One region of the Anaerosporomusa subterranea genome, then DNA from elsewhere that is predicted to be linked to it. Evidence: riboswitches for the same ligand, from Rfam matches in the RefSeq annotation. Region 1 holds a riboswitch; the other holds the start of a gene.
What was found. Region 1 has a riboswitch for S-adenosylmethionine ahead of metK (methionine adenosyltransferase). Riboswitches for the same ligand answer to the same signal wherever they lie in the genome.
Positions count from the first base shown of each region.

Region 2: linked by a shared signal. The riboswitch ahead of AXX12_RS15615 (methionine ABC transporter ATP-binding protein) and the one ahead of metK (methionine adenosyltransferase) in region 1 are both predicted to bind S-adenosylmethionine.

Region 1 is NZ_LSGP01000013.1:336,951-344,885, reverse strand. It holds gene AXX12_RS05260 (YicC/YloC family endoribonuclease) at 1-30, shown strand, start outside; gene remA (extracellular matrix/biofilm regulator RemA) at 71-337, shown strand; gene gmk (guanylate kinase) at 374-1,009, shown strand; gene rpoZ (DNA-directed RNA polymerase subunit omega) at 1,006-1,212, shown strand; gene coaBC (bifunctional phosphopantothenoylcysteine decarboxylase/phosphopantothenate--cysteine ligase CoaBC) at 1,224-2,414, shown strand; SAM riboswitch class I at 2,488-2,592, shown strand; gene metK (methionine adenosyltransferase) at 2,662-3,846, shown strand; gene AXX12_RS05230 (heavy-metal-associated domain-containing protein) at 4,008-4,235, shown strand; gene AXX12_RS19195 (hypothetical protein) at 4,247-4,423, shown strand; gene priA (primosomal protein N') at 4,564-6,966, shown strand; gene def (peptide deformylase) at 7,043-7,501, shown strand; gene fmt (methionyl-tRNA formyltransferase) at 7,502-7,935, shown strand, end outside.
Region 2 is NZ_LSGP01000025.1:135,030-142,964, forward strand. It holds gene hisD (histidinol dehydrogenase) at 1-26, opposite strand, end outside; gene hisG (ATP phosphoribosyltransferase) at 23-688, opposite strand; gene AXX12_RS15595 (D-2-hydroxyacid dehydrogenase) at 866-1,819, shown strand; gene AXX12_RS15600 (HD domain-containing protein) at 1,992-2,519, opposite strand; gene hisZ (ATP phosphoribosyltransferase regulatory subunit) at 2,520-3,707, opposite strand; gene AXX12_RS15610 (YerC/YecD family TrpR-related protein) at 3,694-4,020, opposite strand; SAM riboswitch class I at 4,358-4,462, shown strand; gene AXX12_RS15615 (methionine ABC transporter ATP-binding protein) at 4,534-5,592, shown strand; gene AXX12_RS15620 (methionine ABC transporter permease) at 5,561-6,211, shown strand; gene AXX12_RS15625 (MetQ/NlpA family ABC transporter substrate-binding protein) at 6,358-7,164, shown strand; gene AXX12_RS15630 (hypothetical protein) at 7,654-7,935, shown strand, end outside.

The DNA.
Region 1 (7,935 bases):
GTCAGAGAACAAATCCAAAACATAGAGTAATGTAGGCTGCAGTTCGAATAAGAGTAGGAGGTTTTTATTAATGGATATCAAACTCATCAACATCGGTTTCGGCAATATCGTCTCCGCCAATCGGATCATATCAATCGTGAGTCCGGAATCGGCTCCCATCAAGCGCATTATCCAAGAAGCACGCGATCGGGGCATGCTGATCGACGCAACCTATGGACGCAGAACCCGCGCGGTCATCATTGCTGATAGTGATCATGTCATTCTTTCGGCTGTGCAACCAGAGACGGTTGCCCATCGGTTAGTCAGCAAAGATGTCAGCGACGATGCTGCAGAATAAACAGTAAAATTATATCTGATAGAAGGAGTCTATATGATGGCGCGGCAGGGAATATTAGTCGTACTTTCCGGCCCTTCCGGGACCGGGAAGGGGACAATATGCAAAGAATTGCTGCAGAACTATCCTAACCTGCACTATTCTGTTTCAGCTACAACACGGTCGCCTCGCCCAGGTGAAATAAACGGTGTTAATTACTGGTTTGTTTCCGAGGCAGACTTCAAATCGATGGCTGCCAATGATGAACTTCTGGAGTGGGCCGAGGTTTATGGGCGATTCTATGGCACGCCCATAAAGTATGTTAAGGAACAACTACAAAGTGGCCTAGATGTTATTCTCGAGATTGATATTCAAGGTGCTATGCAGGTTAAAGATAAATTTCCGCAAGGAGTATTTGTCTTTATTGTTCCGCCTTCAATTAATGAACTGGAAACGCGGATACATAAGCGGGGGACTGAAACGCAAGACCTCATTGATTTGCGTTTGAGTTGCGTATATCAGGAACTCTCGTTTATTTACAATTACCAATATGTTGTTGTCAATGATGAAGTGCCGGAGGCAGTCAGGAAAATTGCCGCTATCGTTGAAGCTGAAAAGTGCCTTGTTGCACGTAATAAGGAAATCGTTCACGAAATTGCCGGCAGGCAAATATCGCCTAAGGAGGCAGACTTATGATCCATCCTTCATTAGATGTGCTCGTCAACAAAGTGGATAGCAAATACACACTCGTAGTCCTAACCGCTAAACGAGCACGCGAAATCATGAGCGGGGAAGCAACAACGGCCGACAGCAAATCCAATAAACCTGTCACGTTAGCGTTGGAAGAGATTATTCAAAATCATGTTTCCTTTGAACGAACGAAAGTCGGCATTAAATAGGAGGATCGCAAGTGCTAGCAGGGAAAAACGTTGTTATTGGCGTGACTGGCGGCATTGCCGCATATAAAGCTGTTGAAATTGTCAGTTTGTTAAGAAAGGCTGGCGCCAGTGTGCATGTTATTATGACACAGGCCTCAGCCCAATTTGTCACTCCGTTAACATTTCGTGAAATGAGCGGCAATCCGGTTGCTGTTAGTATGTGGGATGAGCCAAAGCAATGGCATGTAGCTCATATTGCACTGGCAACTCTAGCAGATATCATGGTCATCGCACCAGCAACGGCCAATATCATTGGTAAGATTGCCAATGGAATTGCTGATGATATGCTTTCTACTACGGTTATGGCCACCCAAGCGCCGATTCTCTTGGCTCCCGCTATGAATACACACATGTATCAGAACCCCATTGTCCAAAACAACCTGAGCAAACTCGCAAATCTCGGGTATTATTTTGTCGATCCCGAATCCGGTTTGTTGGCTTGCGGCACCGAAGGTCCTGGACGACTGGCAGCCCCTGGACGAATTGTAGATGAAATTGCGGCCGTGCTTTCCTCTCGCGGAATACTCAAAGATAAGAAGGTAATCGTCACCGCAGGAGGAACGCGAGAACCAATTGACCCGGTACGCTTTGTTGGAAACCGATCAAGCGGAAAAATGGGCTATGCGATTGCAAAAGCGGCAGCTAAAATGGGAGCTAATGTTGTTCTGATATCTGGCCCTGTTTCCTTACCTACGCCGCAAGGAGTTAGGCGGATTGATGTCGAAACAGCAGCAGCGATGCGGGATGCTGTATTGTCTGAATATGATGACTCAAACATCGTGATCAAGGCAGCTGCTGTCGCCGATTATCGTCCCAAACAGGCTGCAGTGCATAAAATAAAAAAAACCGGCGATAGTTTGGTTTTAGAGTTAGAGAAAAATCCTGACATTCTCTCTGAGCTTGGCCAACACAAACAAAAGCAGGTTTTAGTTGGTTTTGCAGCAGAGACGCAAGATTTATTGCTACACGCTCAGGAAAAATTAACTCGCAAAAATTTAGACATGATTGTGGCTAATGATGTGACATTACCAGGCGCAGGCTTTAACACAGATACGAATATTGCTAAGTTGATTTTCCGTGATGGACATATAGAGGATTTACCTCTGATGTCGAAAGATGAGGTTGCACTAGTAATTTTGAATAAAGTTTCTCAACTCTTATAAAATATTTGCTAAAAACCTGTTGCATTTTATGCCCTTATCCCGTAGAATAATCATGGTGAAAATTACATAGTACTACTCATCAAGAGTTGGTGGAGGGACAGGCCCGATGAAACCGCGGCAACCATTTGAGCATTCTCAAAACGGTGCCAAGTCCTGCGGAATAGCCGCAAGATGGGAGAGAATAACACCCTCTCTTGAGGGAGTTTTTTTTTACTGTGAAAGGATAGTAATTAGGAGGTATATATCTATGCGTAGACTTTTTACTTCAGAGTCGGTTACTGAAGGACATCCTGACAAAATCGCCGACCAAATCTCGGATAGTGTACTTGACGCCATACTGGCGCAAGATCCTTATGCCCGTGTAGCATGCGAAACGCTGATCACCACTGGTTTAGTCCATGTTGTCGGTGAAATCACCACCAACTGCTATGTCGATATCCCCAAAATTGTTCGACACACGATTCGCGATATCGGATACACTCGTGCCAAGTATGGTTTTGACAGTGAGACCTGCGGTGTAATAACTTCCATTGATGAACAATCTGCTGATATTGCTTTAGGAGTTAACAAATCGTTTGAAGCGAAAAAAGGCGAACTCGAAACAGTTGAATCCATTGGCGCCGGCGACCAAGGCATGATGTTTGGTTTTGCGACAAATGAAACGCCTGAATATATGCCTTTGCCCATTTCCCTAGCGCATAAGCTTGCGCACCGTTTATCTGAAGTTCGCAAGAACGGAAAGATGAATTATTTGCGTCCTGATGGAAAAACTCAAGTCACCGTCGAATATGAAGAGGGCAAACCAGTCCGGGTTGATACCATTGTCATATCTTCTCAGCATAGTCCTGACGTGGAAGGGATACAAATTAACAACGATATTATTGAACACGTTATCAAACCGATCGTACCGGCACATTTACTTGATGAAAATACGAAATACTATATTAATCCAACCGGACGTTTTGTTGTTGGCGGACCACAAGGCGATTCTGGGCTTACAGGCAGAAAGATCATTGTTGACACCTATGGTGGCATGGCTCGTCATGGCGGCGGTGCCTTTTCAGGAAAAGATCCTACAAAGGTTGATCGCTCGGCGGCGTATGCGGCGCGCTATGTTGCTAAAAATGTAGTAGCCGCTGGATTGGCTGATAAATGTGAAATTCAGCTCGCCTATGCTATCGGCATTGCCAAGCCAGTTTCCGTATTAGTGGAAACTTTTGGCACAGCCAAGGTTGACGAAGCGCTGATCTCTCAGTTGGTCCAAAAGCATTTTGACCTGCGACCTGCCGCAATCATCCAATCACTTGATTTGAGACGTCCGATTTACCGTCAGACTGCTGCGTATGGCCACTTTGGTCGGGTTGATGTAGACCTGCCTTGGGAGAGAACAGATAAAGCAACTCTGCTCCGCACTGATGCAGGGATCAAGTAATACTCATAAGATTTCACAAAAGGACGATACTACGCTTGTAGTACCGTCCTTTTATTTCCGCACTCATTAGGCAGCCTTGTTTTGCGGTGAAAACATTAAAATCGGGCTATACTACAACAGTTGGCACTATTCACGATAAGAAGGGAGGGTAGTGAGACGAAATGAAGACACGAGACAAGACCACGAATTCTGTGTACCGGATCGGCGGTCTTATGGGTGAACATTGCGTTGACCGCATCGAGCATACTCTATCTCATCTTGATGGTGTAAGCCATGTAAACGTGGATCAGACTAATAAGCAGGTATCTGTAGAATATGACCCCAACATGGTTAAAAGTGGATATATCGAAGAAACGCTACAGACACTTGGCTACTCCATCAGGGAATAGGAGTTGATTTTATGTTCATGCGTTTCAAACCGCCAGGAAAACAGAGATTTAAACATTATTATAAACGCCCGGCCATGGAGGCTGCAGAGGAATGGGATGTTAGCCCATACGCCGGTTCAAGTTGTTTGGATGACTGCTCGCTGAGAGAAATATTGCATCCCTATTCGGAAAAAATGCATATTCGATAGCTGGTTTGGGCTCCGCTAATGGCGGAGCCCAAACCAGTTTATGACTAACTTCGACATTCTTCAAACATGGATGAAGAGGATTTTGGCTTTCTACAGCCAATGTAGTATAATAGCATTATTTAAGGATAAAGGAACACTTCATGAAAATTGGCGAGATCATAATCAATGTGCCTACGCGCTCCTTGCAGCAGGCATTCAGCTATATAATACCACCTGAGCTTGACTTTCTCGCACCAGGCTGGCGAGTTATTGTTCCTTTTGGCAATAGAGAGGCTGAGGGTTTTATTATTGCAACCCGCGATGGCGATCCGGCGGAATTAAAACAAGTAAAGACGGCGCTCGATAATTTTCCTTGGTTTGATGACTCGATGTTACAATTGGCACAATGGCTATCAGACTATTATCTCTGTACTCTTGCTGAAGCCTTACGATTATTCGTACCAGGTAAAAAGGGGATTAAGACTCAGCAACTCTACCATTTAAATAGTTGTGATCCCATGCCCACCAGTGAAGTCTTTGACGGTAGTCTCAGTCTGATTGCTTTCATCGGAGCTAAGCAACCTGTGGACAGAGATGCTTTGGTGCGTCGATTCGGTCTTGACATACTGAGCAAACTACAACTTCTCGTCAACCGTAAGCTAGTCGTAATTGATAGCCAAGCGAAAACCCGCCAACAAAGCCGATTTGTTCAGGAATACTGCTTAGCCGACCCTGCCTTAGCCCGTCAGTCTCTACCAGAATATGTTAAAAGACCTGCGCAACGTCGTGTATTAGAAACACTGTTAGAAAAAGGCGCGATGACGAAGGAATCGCTGAAACAACTTGGCATATCAATAACCGGAGTACAGAAACTAATAAGCGACGGAGTCCTAACCTGTCGGCCAATTCTTCAGCTATGTGACAGCTATAGAGAATCTGAAATCACGACCATTGAACGCAAACCATTGACTAGAGAACAGGCTATCTGTCTTGAAAAAATCCAATCCGCTCTTATTAGTAACGTCTTTAAACCCTTTTTGTTACATGGCATTACTGGCAGTGGCAAGACTGAAATATATATGGAAGCGGCAGCAACAACGCGGAACCAGGGCAGACAAGTAATAGTCCTTGTACCGGAAATTGCATTGACAAGTCAAATCGTTAATCGTTTCAAGAATCGTTTTGGCAATGATGTCGTTGTTTTTCATAGTAAGTTGTCCTTACGAGAACGCTATGACGCCTGGCAACGACTACGTGAAGGCCAAGCCGGCATCGTAATTGGCGCCCGCTCGGCTATTTTTGCACCTATGTCAAATCTAGGTCTAATTGTTCTTGACGAAGAACATGAATTCACGTATAAACAAGAAGAGTCACCTCGCTACCACGCCCGTGATGTAGCATTAAAACGAGCCGAATTAGCAGGGGCGATTGTTATACTTGGCAGCGCTACCCCTGCCATCGAGTCCTATCAAACCGCATTGTCGAACCAATACACATTATTGGAATTGACAGAACGCGCTGACGGTGCTGTTTTGCCGTCCGTAGAAGTTGTTGATATGAGAGAAGAGATGGCGCAGGGGAGACGAAGCGTTATTTCTGACCGTTTAGCTTGCTTATTACAGGATACCATCAGCCGTGGCGAACAGGCTATCGTGCTATTAAATCGGCGCGGACACTCGACTTTTTTGCTGTGCCGGGAATGCGGTCACGTGATGCGGTGCCAGCATTGCGCAGTCTCGCTTGTCTATCATGCTGACGCTCAGAGCTTGCGCTGCCATTATTGCCGACGTCAAGAAACTGTTCCCGATGTATGCCCAGTCTGTGAGAGTCGCTATATTCGCTACTTTGGCGCGGGCACGCAAAAAGCTGAAGAAGAGCTGAAGCGACTGCTGCCGAATGCCCGAATACTACGAATGGATCGAGACACGACTGGCGGCCGATTCGCAACTGATACTATTCTGAGGGATTTTCAAGCAGGCAAGTATGATCTTCTGCTTGGCACGCAAATGGTTGCCAAAGGACATGATATTGCCAATGTAACTGCCGTTGGCATTTTGGCTGCAGATAGTACCCTAAATCTGCCGGATTTTCGGGCAGCGGAGAAGACGTTTGCCTTAGTCACCCAAGCCGCAGGCCGAGCCGGACGCGGGCAAAAAGCCGGTTCAGTCATTGTGCAGACATACAATCCTGACCACTATGCTGTTCAGTCAGGAGCAGCGCAGGACTACCGGCAATTTTTCGGATGTGAAGTCGACTTTCGCCGGAGTTTAAACTATCCGCCGTTCATTCGCCTAATTCGTTGCACCATTTCTTCGGAAATCGAAAATAGCGCTCGACGCGATGCGGAATTCTTTACTGCTGCCTTACGCAGCTCCATTGTTGACACAGGTGTCGAAATTCTCGGTCCGTTTCCTTCAACTATCGCTAAAGTTAAGGATGTATTTCGAATGAACATCCTCATTAAATGTGGATCATCAACAGATATTAAGAAAAGGCTGGCTCAGTTACTGCAAGTTTCAAAAGCAGGAATCACAGTGGATGTGGATCCCTATAATCTGTTGTAAGCATTTGCCTTTCTGCATAAACCAGAGTAAAATAGAAAATAGATTCTTATTATCAAAATCAGAAGGTGAGGCCCAAATGGCTATATTAGATATACGTAAAGCAGGCGATCCTGTTCTTAAACAAAAAGCTGCGCCGGTGGAAAAGATTACAAAGAAGATTAAGGAACTCATTGAATCGATGACCGAGACTATGTATGTTGCAGATGGTGTAGGACTAGCTGCGCCGCAAATAGGCGTCTCGCAGCGAATTATCGTTATTGATGTCGGCGACGGATTAATCGGATTAGTCAACCCGGAAATCGTTGAACATGAAGGACTCGAATGTGCAACAGAGGGGTGTTTAAGCATTCCTGGTGTTTTTGGTGACGTTGAACGGGCTAGCCGTGTGACTGTTGAAGCGCTTGATCGTAATGGCAAATCAGTTCGGATAGTGGCCGACGGTTTACTGGCAAGAGCGTTGCAGCACGAGATTGACCACCTTGAAGGCGTTTTGTTTATTGAACGCTCAAACACGATTTATAAGGGGAATAAATAAATGTTACGTGTTGTCTTCATGGGTACGCCTGATTTCGCAGTTCCCTGTTTGAATGCAATCGTCAATGCAGGGCACGAAGTCGCTGCAGTCGTTACTCAACCAGATCGTCCCAAAGGGCGCGGCAAAAAAATGTGCCCATCGCCGATTAAACAAGCTGCGCTTGACTATAATTTAACGGTTCTCCAGCCGGGTAAAATTAAGGACCCGGCTTTTCTTCAAGAGCTACGTCTATTATCGCCCGATGTTATCGTAGTAGTTGCGTATGGTCAAATTCTGCCAAAGAATATGCTTGATCTGCCAAGACTTGGTTGCATCAATGTTCATGCGTCACTGTTGCCTCGCTATCGTGGAGCAGCGCCAATACATTGGGCAATCATAAATGGTGACCAGACGACAGGCGTTACTACTATGTATATGGATGTCGGTATGGATAC
Region 2 (7,935 bases), on a different contig from region 1:
ATGTCTGCCGCTACAACAGTTCTCACTTGACAACCCTTCCTTCCATCTGTTGTTTCAAACCAGCAGTCAATTGATGAATCCGCTCAAATTTCATCTTAAAACTTACCCGATTCGCAATCAGGCGAGCAGTCGTTGGCAGCACAGAGGCGATCTCAACCAGATTATTTTCTTTTAGCGTGCGGCCTGTTTCCACCAGATCAACAATTAATTCAGACAGGCCTACCATCGGCGCCAGCTCAATTGAACCGTTTAGTTTGATAAATTCTACTTGAACTCCCTTATCCCGAAAAAACTGTTCGGCGATGACAGGATATTTGGTGGCCACCCGCATGTGCGCATAATCACTCAACTTTTCTCGCTGCAGATGTCTAGGCACTGCGACTACCATCCGGCAAAAGCCAAATCCCAGGTCGATCAGTTCGTACACGTCACGCTTGTCTTCGACGAGTACGTCTTTACCGATAACACCGATGTCAGCAGCGCCATATTCAACATATGTAGGCAAATCTGACGTTTTGGTGATGATAAAGCGGAGTTTAGCATCTTCGTTTGTAATAACCAGTTTTCGCGAGTTTTCGCTCAAATCTTCTGCGCTGTAGCCTAATTGAGCCAACATATCGGTTGCTGGTTTGAATAACTTGCCTTTTGGCAAAGCTATTGTCAAATAATTCATATCAACTGAGGTCATTATATTCCTCCGTATTCTTTATTACGTTAAATTATTAATATGATAACATGGTATCATGGGATATTCTTAGAGTCAACAATTTTCTAATCTTCATTTGCCTAATCAGGAAATGTAGGACTTTTCAATTTTTTGTAGAAGTATACTTAAAATAGTGAAGCTTGAAGGGGGCTTATCGTTATGACACCCACACTTAATGTGCTGATCCTCAATCCCCTGAGTGATCGCCACATCACTACCATCACGAATTTGGTTCCACAAGCTCGAATCACCGTTAGTGATTTGGAAAGTGCTCGAGAGTATATAGAGAATACCGACGTAATCGTTGCCATGGGGATGACTGATATTCGTCCGCTGTTTTCGCAAGCGCCGAAATTAAAGTGGGTTCATGCCTTAACTGCAGGAGTGGAGAATCTAGTTTTCCCCGAAATGCAAAATAGCAATGTAGTTTTAACCAATTCGCGCGGTATACATGGCATCCCGGTATCTGAGCATGTCTTATCACTCATCCTTGCGTTCAGCCGTTGCCTACATGTATTGATTAGGCAGCAAATCGATAAAAAGTGGAAGCGAACTTTACCTGATGAAATTCATGAAAAAACCATTGGCATTATCGGCTTAGGCAGTATTGGCCGTGAAATTGCCAAAAAGTCCAAGGGACTGGGCATGCAAGTATTAGCGACAAAGCGCAGAGCTTCCCAAGAGATTTTTGTTGATAAAATGTATGCTCCTGATAAACTGCTGGAAATGCTCTCCTTTTGCGACTTTGTTGTTGTTTCTCTGCCGCTAACGGAAGAGACGAGGGAGTTATTGCGTTTAGAGCACTTCACCGCCATGAAGCGGTCTGCCTATCTGATCAATATCGCCCGCGGCGATGTCATTCGTCAATCAGACTTGGTTCAGGCACTTCAAGAGGGATTAATTCGCGGCGCTGGCCTTGATGTCTTTGACCAGGAACCGTTGCCTGAGGACAGTCCCTTATGGGATATGCCAAATGTCATCATTTCTCCCCATGTTGCCGCCAGTTCGCCATATTATTTAGATAGGGCGATCAAGACCTTCGCCGATAATCTTGCCCGCTATGCAAACGGCGGAGAGATGTTTAATATTATCGACAAGTCCAAGGGATATTAAATAACAAAAAACCCGGCCGAAGCCGGGTTTTTGCTATTTCAGGGTAGAGGCTGTTACAAAATGTTCAGATGCTAGGCGCGACGAGGATTACGCCGCGCCGCGTACGATACGGGTACGCAAGCAAGTAACCGCAGGAGCAACAACGCAGATGGGCGTTTTGCAACAGCCTCTATTAATTCAAATCATCTGCTTGGCGCAGCAGGCTAAGTTCCTTTGAATCGGCCATGCCGGCAGGGTGATGATGATAGCGGACTAAATTGATGACCTGTTCTTCGGTTCCGGCTTGTCGCAGCAGTTTGGCGCCAATTTCTGGATGGTTCGCACTTACATAGAACGCATGGCGTAAGTTTTCCCAAGCACCGCCTCGTCCCTGTTTGCCCCACTTTTGAGCAAATCCGCTACCGAACACAGCCCTGCTGATAACAGCCATGATCTTATCGCTGGTGCTGACATCGCCTCGCCTGCGCCCAACATCATGTAACAGAGCTGCTTTGATCAAAACCGGCTGGTTAACTTCGCGCAGTCCACCAGCCAGCTCTGCTACAGTGTTTGCCACATTAAGACAATGCCGTTGATCTGGAAGGCTCATCTGCCTAAACAGCTCAAGTTCTGACTGAGTGAGATGCTTGGCGACAAAAGCCGCATCTTGCGGTGTAACTTCAGCCCGTATCGCTGATAACACTTGTTTAACGCGTCGCATTTACTCACCTATATACAGCAATTCCCGAAAACCGCGTTGACGTTGATTCTGTTCTGCCTTTGCTCTTAATTCAGCGATCGGTGAGAGTTCAACAACTGCGCCATCTTCGCGTAGTCGCCTAGTTGCTGCGATTGCCTCAAGTAGTTTTCCCTCTTGCCAACTTACATAAACGTCGCGCATGCCCTCTTGCTGATTGAGACCTTGCCGGTTAAGCGCCAGCAATAACCGCTCAATGCCCATTGCAAAGCCTGTGGCCGGACACTCCAGACCAAACGAAGCCAGCATGCGATCATAGCGTCCGCCGCCGCAGAAGGGGAACCCTAGTCCGGGAGTATATCCTTCAAACACCATGCCGGTGTAGTAATCGAAGTCACGAATAATGCCTAAGTCGAACGAAACATATTGCTGCAAACCATACGCGTGCAGCAATTCGAAAATAGCTTCCAAATTGTCGAGAGCGGCTCGGCTCGCAAAGTTAGTCACAAGGTCTCTAGCCGCGCTCAGTGCTTCCCGTCCACCACTCAAAAGTGGTATCTGACAAATTGCCGCTTGCTTTTCATTAGTCAGTCCACTCAGCTTCGTAGTGCGCTCGAGTCCCACTAAATCCCTTTTCACCAGACATTGTTTAATTTCTTGGCGTTCTTGCTCACTCAAGCCACCATCAGCCATGATACCGTTGATAAAATCCACCTGTCCCAGGCAAATGCGGAAATCGCGCAACCCGGCTGCAAGAGCGGCAGAAATAGCCAAGCCGATGACTTCAGCGTCAGCAGAAGGCTCAGATGCTCCCATCAACTCCACTCCAGCCTGGTGAAACTCGCATTGCCTGCCGGCTTGCGCTTCTTCATGGCGAAATACGTTTGTCAGATAAAACAGCCGCAACGGCAACGGCTTTTCCCGCAGCCGAGTCGCAGCCAATCTGGCAATTGGTATGGTCATTTCCGGTCGTAGCGCCAGTATTCGATTGCTACGATCAAAAAGGACAAACATTTGCTCAGACAGGTCTAAGCCCGTTCCGGTTGTTAAGGTCTGGAGATATTCCATTGTTGGAGTAACTACTTCCTCATAACCCCAAGAACCGAACTGGGTTGCCAACTTTTCCTCCAACACGCGTTTACCTCTGGCCTCAGCGGGCAAAAAGTCCTTAGTGCCATAGGGAATCTTGATTGCCGGCTCATTTGGTTTCATTGTCTCCTCCTTGCGCGAGTTGTTCCTCCAGACGCGTTAGCACGATATTATATCCGTCAGCGCCATAGTACAAACAGCGTTTAACACGACTAATTGTCGCTGTGCTTGCACCTGTTCGTTCGACAATTTCTTCATAGGTGTGACGCCGTTTTAACATACCCGCCACCTCAAGTCGCTGCGCTAGAGCCTTAATTTCACCAATGGTACAAACGTCTTCGAAAAATTGGTAACACTCTTCTTCTGTACGCAACAGCAAGATCGCCTTTACCAACTGATCGGTCAGTTCATCTTTCAGCTTTGGGTTTACCGTCATGACAGAATCCTCCTTTGTCTACACATATAACGCTAATTCGCCAATCATAACCATTTCCCTGCTTTACTTCTTTTATTCTTTACAAAGAGAAAATATAACAGAATAAGAGAACCGCTGTGGCGTCTTTGGGATATGGGCGAAACGATTTAGCGGTTAAAGCGTGCACTAAGATCGCTAGCGGCGCAAAGATAGTTATTATTCCGCTTTGCGGCGCTTGCGCCCTTCGCGGGCTTCGCGCTAACGACTTCTACGGTTATAGTTTCTGGACATTATAAAAAAGTATTGACTCCATATATTCAGTGTGCTAATATATATTTCATCAACTTCACACATTACCCATTCATCATGAGTTAGCTGAGGGACTGGCCCGATGACGCTGCGGCAACCATCGCTTTTGCGAAACGGTGCCAATTCCAACAGGAGTAATCCTGAGAGATGAGGGGAGACGGTATGTCTGCGTACCTCTTCACTCAGTGAAGAGGTTTTTGTTTTTTGTAGAAAGGAGAACAGCCTATGATTAACCTAAGTGGCATTGTAAAAACTTATCCGGGATCGTCGGGGCCGGTTCACGCGCTTAAAGGGGTCAGCATCCAGGTAAACAGCGGAGAAATATTCGGCGTCATCGGCAAAAGCGGCGCTGGTAAAAGTACGCTCATCCGTTGCATTAATATGCTGGAAAAGCCGACTGTTGGTACAGTCGTCGTGGATGGTCAGGAACTTTCATCCATGTCTGAAAGAGATTTGCGGGATGCCCGTAAGAAAATTGGCATGATTTTTCAGCACTTCAATCTATTGTCTTCACGTACGGTGTATGACAATATCGCTTTTCCGCTGGAATTAGTCGGCTGGGATAAGAAAAAGATTGAAGACGCGGTTTTACCTTTGTTAGATCTGGTCGGACTTAGCGACAAACGCAATCAATATCCTTCCCAACTAAGTGGCGGTCAAAAGCAGCGTGTCGGCATCGCCAGAGCGCTGGCAAGCCGGCCAAAGGTGCTGTTATGCGATGAAGCCACCTCTGCGCTTGATCCTCAGACCACACAGTCGATCCTGGAATTGCTAAAAGATATCAATAAAAGGCTTGGATTAACCATTGTCTTGATTACCCACGAAATGCAAGTCATTAAACAAATTTGCGACCGGGTTGCTGTGATCGAGAACGGTGTAATCATCGAACAAGGGCCTGTCATCGATTTGTTCGCCAAGCCAGAGACTACCACTACCCGCGAATTCATCCGGACGATTATCAACTATGATTTACCGGATATTTTCAAAGATACGGCCTTCTCGCCGGTTCCCTTGACAGACAGTCACTTAATCGTTCGCGTATCGTTTCTGGGAAAGGCCGCGAAAGAGCCGATCATCGCCTCCCTGATTCGCCACTGCAACGTCGATGTCAGTATTTTGTTTGGCAACATTGACCACATTCAGAACATACCGTTTGGAACATTAATCATTGAAGTAACTGGTGACACAACCTCAATGCAAAGCGCTCTAAACTATTTAGAAGCAAGAGAATTAGGAGTGGAGGTGATTGGCTATGTCAAACGAGATGCTCTTGCTATTAGCTGAATCACTGCTTGAAACGATATATATGGTTGGCGTCTCATCCTTCATCGCTACCTTGGTTGGCCTGCCGCTGGGAATAATCTTAGTGACAACTGCCCGCGGCCATATCCTGGAAAATATCGCACTCAACCGAACATTAGGCGCAATCGCTAACGCCGCCCGTTCCACTCCATTCATCATCCTAATGGTTGCGATTATTCCTTTAACCCGGTTGCTCGCCGGAACCTCGATCGGCACCAATGCCGCCATTGTGCCACTAAGTTTAGCGGCTATACCGTTTGTTGCGAGAATTATTGAGTCCGCACTGCAGGAAGTTGATCGCGGAGTAATTGAAGCAGCACAGGCGATGGGCGCGTCACCGACTCAGATTATCATCAAAGTTCTAGTCCCAGAAGCGCTGCCCGCAATTATTCTCGGTCTTACTCTCACGATTATTAATCTAATCGGTCATTCGGCCATGGCGGGCGCCATCGGTGGCGGCGGACTGGGCGATCTGGCCATCCGCTATGGCTATCAGCGTTTCCGGGCCGACGTTATGCTCATCACTGTCATTATCTTGATTGCTCAGGTTCAGATTGTACAATCCTGCGGTGATGCACTCGCCAAGAAGTTTAGGAAATAAGAAAAACGCTGCCACGGTCTTTGAGAACGAAAGAACGGTTTTTGGGCCGCGAAAACGCGAAAGGCGCTGCGTGTCTTTCGCGTTTTCGCGGCCAATCACTTTCACCGAGCGCAAAGGGATTGTGTTAAAATGGAGGATTATTAAAAATGAAAAAACTTTCCGTATTACTTCTTGTCGTATTTGCCGCCACTGTGTTCGCGGGTTGCGGCGGCGCCAAACAAGACGCGTCGAAAGCCAGCTCGATCAAAGTAGGCGTCACAGCAGGTCCGCATGCCGAGATCATGGATGTAGTGAAGAAAATCGCCGAAAAAGACGGCCTCAAGATTCAGGTCGTTGAATTTAATGATTACATTCAGCCCAATGTTGCTTTGAACCAAGGCGACATTGATGTAAACAGTTTCCAACATGAGCCGTATCTTGACAACATTGTTAAAGATCGCAAATTTGAACTTGTTTCCATTGCCAAGACTGTAATCTTCCCCATGGGACTGTATTCAAAAAAAGTGAAGAACCTGACTGAGATTAAGCCTGGCTCGGTTGTCGCCATCCCTAATGACCCGACGAACGGCGGCCGCGCATTGGCTCTGCTCGAAAGGCACGGAATGCTCAAACTCAAGCCTGGTCTTGGTCATAAAGCCACTGCCGCTGATATTCTAGAAAATCCGAAAAACCTGAAAATCAAAGAACTCGACGCTGCGCAATTGCCCCGTTCTATCGCCGACGTGGACTTGGCTGCAGTCAATACAAACTACGCCATCGCGGCTGGCATGGTTCCGGTTAAAGATGCCATTGCTCTTGAGGACGGCAACTCCCCTTACGCCAATCTGATTGTTGCGCGCATTAAAGACAAAGACAACCCAGCTTTCCAGAAATTAATCAAGGCCTATCAAACTGAAGAAGTCAGAAAGTTCATTCTCGATCACTTCAAAGGGTCTGTTATCGCAGCTTGGTAAGTTATATACTGTATACTTGTCCAGTCGCTTGAAAATTCAAACAACTCGTGTTATACTGTAATCAGAACAGAGGGAAAAGAAGCAGTTGGGCTCTCCGACAGGGAGCGATGGAGGTGATTCCATTGAAGGACGAAGGCGATTACCACCCGACAAGAAAATTCAGCGAGTTTTCTGTCGGTCAATGGAAGCCTTGCGACAATTGCATAGTCTAAGTATCACACATGTCATGACATGTTATGAACACAATCTAAATTGTGTAAGCAGCCGGCAAAACCCGGCTGCTTTTTCGTACGTTGATAAAGCCCCATCTACGTTGTTGACCTCGCAAACCCATTGCTAGCGTACCCTCTTGTACGCGTCGCTGCTGGATTCGCGAGGCCGCCTAGTATATGGGGCTTTCTAAACGCCCTTGTAAAAATATAAGGTTGATTTTTGCCACGGATAAAACCAGGCAAGTTTCTGCACGCTATAGATAGGGAGGTGACAAAAATGGCCGATCAGAATTTATCTATTAGTCAGCCTACGTTGGTTGCGGCATGGAACGAAAATTTACCGTTTCAGCTCCATCAGACAGATTCCTTTAGCGTGCGCGGCGATGCAGCTGATTCACAAGCGCTAAACATCCATGTTGACACAGCTGGTCATACAAAGTATAGCTTTGATTTCAAATGCACCTACCTTGACGACCGGTCTGTGCGAGTTGATTTAATTGATGTGGAAAAAGACGATGAATCAATAGATGAACGCACAACTATCGTCCAGGATCTAGTC